2 regions of the Bacillus thuringiensis genome follow, and region 2 is predicted to be linked to the other one. Evidence: riboswitches for the same ligand, from Rfam matches in the RefSeq annotation. Region 2 holds a riboswitch; the other holds the start of a gene.

Region 1 (3,427 bases), 290 kb from region 2:
ATTTGTAGTTTCGTTATGTTTTGGAAGTGGAAAGGCATTCCCGATAGCAGCTGCACCAAGCATTGGCAATAGCAAATTAAGCGGGAAAAACATAAGTAATAGTAATGTTATAGCTATTGGCTTTCGTAACGCATAGCTCGAAATTGCTGCCGTTACGATGGCAACAGATGCTACTGGATCTATAGGAAGAATAGATGCTACAGCGTATCCGATACTTGACCCAGAAAATATAATTGGGAAGATATGTCCACCTCGCCACCCTGTGTTCAAACAAACGGCAGTAATGCACAACTTTAAAATCCCTGAAAGAAGTAGTATCCAAAAAGATAAATGGCTCCATTCAACAACTAATTCTTTTAATTGATGTTCCCCTGAAAATAATGTGTATGGAAGAAAAGTTCCTGCAATTCCTAATAAAATACCACCGAGAATTCCGAGTGTCAGCTTGTATTCTCTAAAAGGGTGAATTAACTTCTCTAATGTGAATTCTAACTTGAAATAAAAGAAACCAACTATAGCACCGATACTAGCAAATGGAAGAAATGCGATCCATTCATTGAAAGAAAGTGAACCTTCCCCGAAATCAACAATAAAGGATCCACGATTATCGAGTTTACTCAGTAGTAAATAAACAGAAAAACCTGCGAAGGTAGTAGCTAAGTATACAATCGCCTTTTTTCCTTTAGAAAAAGCAGCAATTTGTTCTCCCTCATTTTCATTCGGTGCTAAATAACCGAATAATGGTGCGTTGAAAATGACACTTAAAGTAGCGCCAATTCCGATCTCGGTTAGCTCATCCATACCCTTCAAGGCAAATTTAAAGCGATCCCCTACCCATGTGCAAAGTCCGCCTATAATTCCAACTAGTGCGGCTTCTGGACCAAGACTAGCACCGAAAATTAAAACAATAATCGCGGTTAAAGTAGCCCGATGGACAAAGCGATATTCGATGCGACCAGTTTTTTTATATTCAGTCATCACTTCAGGCATAAGGCGTGGGTATGTACCGAAATATTTTTGTGATAGACCAACGAGGACCCCGCCAATTATTGTTACGCAAAGGGTGTAATAAGAGGGAAAAGAGAGAACTTCAGGCAAGTATCCCCAAATAAAGTGGATTCCAATATTTATTGTGACTAAAAATAACCAAACTGTAGCTCCTACTATAGATCCTAGAAGAATGCCATATAGAGCAAGTATGTACTGCATATCTTTTTTATCTGTCATGTTATACCTCCGTTATGTAAATCTTAGTAGGGAAAAAAGTGAAATATACTAGTGGAAAATGGATTGAATATATATAGTATCTTTTTGAGAGGATCGCCTATTCAACATGTAGGCTAAATTTTGGAGAATTTGAATTTATAGGTTAAATTACTTATTTAATTTTATAGACTGATTTGAGGTTTTTAAAGGTCTTTTTTGAAATAGATTAGAATATATTTCTTTTGTTGCTTTATATGAAATTGTTAACGTTTATTTTAGAACATTCAGAAAAACAGTTTGACATTAGGAAATTATTGCTATAAAATCAACGGTAATTGCATAGTCTTATCAAGAAAAGGTGGAGGGACAGGCCCGATGAAACCTTGGCAACAGCCGTATAACGGAATTGTGCCAAATCCTGCAGGTAGTAATCCTGAGAGATAAGAAAGAGCCTTTAGAGCGTGTTTTCAAACTGCTCCTTTCTTGTTTTCAGGAAAGGGGCAGTTTTTTATTTTGTATAAAAGAAAGGAGAATGAGAGATGGGAGAATCATGGGGAAAAGGAACGATTTGTGTGCAAGGTGGCTATACGCCAAAGAATGGTGAACCACGTGTTTTACCACTTTATCAAAGTACAACGTATAAATACGATACTTCAGATGATTTAGCAGCCCTATTTAACTTAGAGGCAGAAGGATATATTTATACGCGTATTGGAAACCCTACTCTAGCCGCATTTGAGCAGAAGTTATCAGATTTAGAAGGCGGTGTAGGAGCTGTTGCAACGGCTTCTGGGCAAGCAGCCATTATGCTCGCAGTTTTAAATATTTGTAGTAGTGGAGACCATTTGCTTTGCTCTTCAACGGTTTACGGGGGAACGTTTAATTTATTTGGAGTGAGTTTGCGTAAACTTGGCATTGATGTTACGTTCTTTAATCCAAATTTAACGGCAGATGAAATTGCGGCACTTGCTAATGACAAGACGAAACTCATTTATGCAGAATCATTAGGAAATCCAGCGATGAACGTTTTAAATTTCAAAGAATTTTCAGCTGCCGCTAAAGAATTAGAGGTACCTTTTATCGTTGATAATACATTAGCAACTCCTTATTTATGCCAAGCGTTTGAACATGGGGCGAATATTATTGTTCATTCTACGACGAAATATATCGATGGGCATGCGAGCTCCTTAGGCGGTATTGTAATTGACGGTGGAAACTTTGATTGGACAAATGGAAAATATCCTGAGCTTGTTGAACCAGATCCAAGTTATCACGGTGTAAGTTACGTTCAAAACTTTGGTGCAGCAGCGTATATTGTGAAAGCACGTGTTCAGCTATTAAGAGATTATGGGAATTGTATGAGCCCATTCAATGCATATATTAGCAATATTGGCTTAGAGACTTTACATTTACGAATGGAGCGTCATAGCGAAAATGCTCTCGCGGTTGCTAAGTGGCTTGCTAATCATGAACGTATTGAATGGGTGAATTATCCGGGATTAGATAGTAATGAAAATTACTCGTTAGCACAAAAGTATTTGAAAAAAGGTGCTAGTGGGGTTTTAACATTTGGGATTAAAGGGGGATTAGAAGCAGCAAAAGAATTTATCGCAAATGTAAAACTAGCAACTCTCGTAACACACGTAGCTGATGCACGAACTTGCGTTATACATCCTGCTAGTACGACGCATAGACAATTAAGTGCTGAAGATCAGCGTTTAGCTGGTGTTACATCTGATTTAATTCGTTTATCGGTTGGTATAGAAGATGTTTCTGATATTATTGCAGATTTGGAAGCAGCTCTAGTTGGAGGCAAAACACATGCCGATCATAATTGATAAAGATTTACCGGCTCGCAAAGTGTTGCAAAAAGAAAATATTTTTGTAATGACGAAGGAGCGAGCAGAAACACAAGATATACGCGCTTTAAAAATTGCTATATTAAATTTAATGCCAACGAAGCAAGACACAGAGGCGCAATTACTTCGCTTAATTGGAAACACACCGTTGCAATTAGATGTTCATTTACTTCATATGGAATCACATCTGTCTCGTAATGTAGCGCAGGACCATTTAACGAGCTTTTATAAAACGTTTCGTGATATTGAAAATGAAAAATTTGATGGGCTCATTATTACAGGAGCACCAGTTGAAACTCTTTCTTTTGAAGAAGTAGATTATTGGGAAGAGCTTAAACGTATTATGGAGTATTCAAAAACGA
Region 2 (3,427 bases):
AAGAGGTATTGGTACTTCGCAACTTTGTACTGAGGAAGAAGTCCATCAGCTTACTGCAGTTACTGGAAGTGCACCAGCCTTCCTTTATTACTTTGCTGAAAGCTTAATTGAAGCAACAAAAAGTTATGGAGTCGATGAAGAAACCGCAAAACATCTTGTCATTCAAATGATTTCTGGCTCTGCTTCTATGCTCGAACAAACGCAAGATCCAGCTAACCTCCGCGAACAAGTAACAACGCCAGGTGGTTCCACAGCTGAGGGTCTCAAAACTTTATACGAATATAATTTTTCAGAGGCAATTCAAAAAGCAGTAGAAGCAACAAACAAAAAAGCTAGGGGGAAATAATATGATTTTAACAAGTTTAAAAGACTATACAACATTACATAACGGTGTAAAAATGCCTTGGTTTGGTTTAGGTGTTTTTAAAGTAGAAGATGGTTCAGAAGTAATTGATTCTGTAAAAGCAGCAATTAAAAATGGCTACCGCAGCATCGATACTGCAGCAATCTATCAAAATGAAGAGGGCGTTGGACAAGCGATTCGTGAATCAGGTGTTTCACGTGAAGAATTATTTATTACCTCAAAAGTATGGAATAGCGATCAAGGATATGAAACAACACTTCAAGCATTTGAAACTACATTAGAGAAATTAGGTCTAGAATATTTAGACTTATATTTAGTACATTGGCCTGTAAAAGGGAAATATACCGAATCATGGAAAGCATTAGAAAAACTTTATAAAGATGGCCGTGTTCGCGCTATCGGTGTGAGTAATTTCCACATTCACCACTTACAAGACGTATTTGAAATTGCTGAAATTAAGCCAATGGTCAACCAAGTGGAATACCACCCACGTTTAGCACAAGAAGAGTTACATGCATTCTGTAAAGAACATAACATCCAGCTTGAAGCTTGGTCACCATTAATGCAAGGACAACTACTAGATAATCCAACGTTACAAGAAATTGCGACAAAATATAATAAATCAACTGCGCAAATTATTTTACGCTGGGATTTACAAAACGAAGTTGTAACAATCCCTAAATCAATTAAAGAACATCGCATTATTGAAAATGCAAACATCTTCGACTTTGAATTAAGTGCTGATGATATGAAAGCAATTCAAGCTTTAAATGAAGATCGTCGCGTTGGTCCAGATCCAGATAACTTTAACTTCTAAGCGAAAAACCACTGCCATATGCAGTGGTTTTTTTATTTAAGAAAACTGAAAATTTAAACTATATTTCATTTGGTTGACACTTCATTGTTCAAGGTGTAAGATTTTGAATTATCAAAGAAACACAAAAATTAATAAAATTTATTCGTTTACTCATTGTATCAAGAGAGGTGGAGGGACTGGCCCTTTGAAACCTCGGCAGCAGGTTCATTTTGAATACTGTGCCACTTCCTGCAAGCTTTATGCTTGAAAGATAGAATGAGGGACTTCGTTTATATACGGGTGCATAACTTGTACATAAAAATCCCTCTTTCTCAATATGAAAAGAGGGATTTTTTATTTTTCATTTCCCTCATCATCATCCAAACTTAATTATTTAGGAGGAAAATCAAATGAAAAAGAAGTTTGTACCCGGTATTGCATCAGTTGTAGGAGTAAGTATTTTATTAACTGGTTGCGGTAGTTATAAAAACGAAGCAAGCGGAGCAAATGCAAAAGACGAGGCACCTAGTAAACAGGTTTTAAATTTATCTTCACCTACTGAAATACGAACAATGGATACGGCCCGTGCTACAGATACTGATTCTGGTCAAGTAATGAGAAACGTATTTGAAGGTTTGTATAATCTTGGTGAAGGTAACAAACCTGTCCCTGGCGTTGCAAAATCTCATGAAGTAAGTGGCGATAAAACGAAATACACATTCCACCTGCGAGATTCAAAATGGTCAAACGGCACTCCTGTTACAGCGAAAGATTTTGTGTTCGCTTGGCAGAGAGCCGTAGATCCAGCAACAGCCTCTGAATACGCATTTCTATTCTTTGATATTAAAAATGCAACAAAAATTAACAATAAAGAACTTCCAGCCGACCAACTTGGTGTAAAAGCAGTTGATGACCATACGTTTGAGGTAGAATTGGAACGTCCTGTTCCGTATTTTATTAGCTTAACAGCGTTCCCAACATTTCTACCAATTAACGAGGAATTCTTTAAAGCACAAGGTGATAAGTACGCTTTAGAAGATAATACAATCTTGTACAATGGAGCTTTTACACTAAGCGATTGGAAGCACGAACAAAGCTTTAAATTTAAGAAGAACCCTACCTATTGGGATAAAGATACTGTCAAACTAGAAGAAATCAATTTTAACGTCGTAAAAGAAAAATCAACAGAAGTAAATTTATTCGAGTCAAAACAATTAGACCGTATAAAACTAACATCTGACTTCGTTGATAAATATAAAAAAGATGCCAACTTTAAAGAACGTCCAAACGTAGGCGTACAATTTTTACGTATGAATCAACAAAACAAAGTACTTCAAAACGTTTCTGCACGCCAAGCAATTGATCAAACAATTGATAGAAAATCCTTTGTAAATACGTTATTAAATGATGGCTCTACACCAACATTTGGTCTCGTTCCAAAAAACTTTGCAAAAGGACCTGAAGGAAAAGACTTCCGTACTGCAAACGGCGATTTAACAAAAGTTGATACAAAATCCGCACAAAAGTTATGGGAAAAAGCTAAACAAGAGCTTGGTTCTGAAAAGATAACATTAGAATTATTAACGAGTGATGCTGACCTTGATAAGAAAACTGGTGAATTCTTAAAAGGACAACTAGAAAAGAATTTAGATGGCTTAACAGTAAATATAAAACCGCAACCGCGTAAGCAACAAGTTTCGCTTTTATTAAAAGGTGACTACGAAATCGGAATTGATGGCTGGAGCCCTGACTTTGCGGATCCAATTACATTCCTTGAGCTATTTACAACGAATAACCCTTATAACTTAGATCATTACTCTAGTAAGGAATTCGATGAAACAATAGCAAAAGTGAAAACAACTTTAGCTGGTGATGAAAAAGCTCGCTGGGAAGCATTACTAGAATCCGAGAAAATATTATTTAAAGACACTGTTATCGCTCCTCTTTACCAAAAAGGCGAATCTTATTTAGAACGTTCTTATGTGAAAGGAATTGTACAAGTAGACTTTGCAGGTCAATTAAACTTCAAGTGGGCAAAAATTGAAAAATAAAGTAAAACCGTAATAAGTGGGGGTTCTTCATCCCCACTTATTATTAGCCCTCACCAATTGTTTTTTTAGCAAAATATATTAAAAGTAGGTTCTCTCACACAAGAGAATCTACTTTTTTAATATATTATTCCAAGAAATTAACATTCTATTTTTATTATTGACATATAGTTCTTTCCAGTGTTAATATTCTAAATAATCAAAGAAACAAAATATTTC

What was found. Region 2 has a riboswitch for S-adenosylmethionine ahead of AC241_RS01105 (peptide ABC transporter substrate-binding protein). Riboswitches for the same ligand answer to the same signal wherever they lie in the genome.
Region 1: linked by a shared signal. The riboswitch ahead of AC241_RS26840 (bifunctional O-acetylhomoserine aminocarboxypropyltransferase/cysteine synthase) and the one ahead of AC241_RS01105 (peptide ABC transporter substrate-binding protein) in region 2 are both predicted to bind S-adenosylmethionine.

Annotation. Positions count from the first base shown of each region.
Region 1 is NZ_CP012099.1:5,195,299-5,198,725, reverse strand. It holds gene AC241_RS26845 (chloride channel protein) at 1-1,227, opposite strand, end outside; SAM riboswitch class I at 1,549-1,653, shown strand; gene AC241_RS26840 (bifunctional O-acetylhomoserine aminocarboxypropyltransferase/cysteine synthase) at 1,746-3,044, shown strand; gene metA (homoserine O-acetyltransferase MetA) at 3,028-3,427, shown strand, end outside.
Region 2 is NZ_CP012099.1:191,071-194,497, reverse strand. It holds gene proC (pyrroline-5-carboxylate reductase) at 1-346, shown strand, start outside; gene AC241_RS01110 (aldo/keto reductase) at 348-1,181, shown strand; SAM riboswitch class I at 1,334-1,438, shown strand; gene AC241_RS01105 (peptide ABC transporter substrate-binding protein) at 1,571-3,211, shown strand.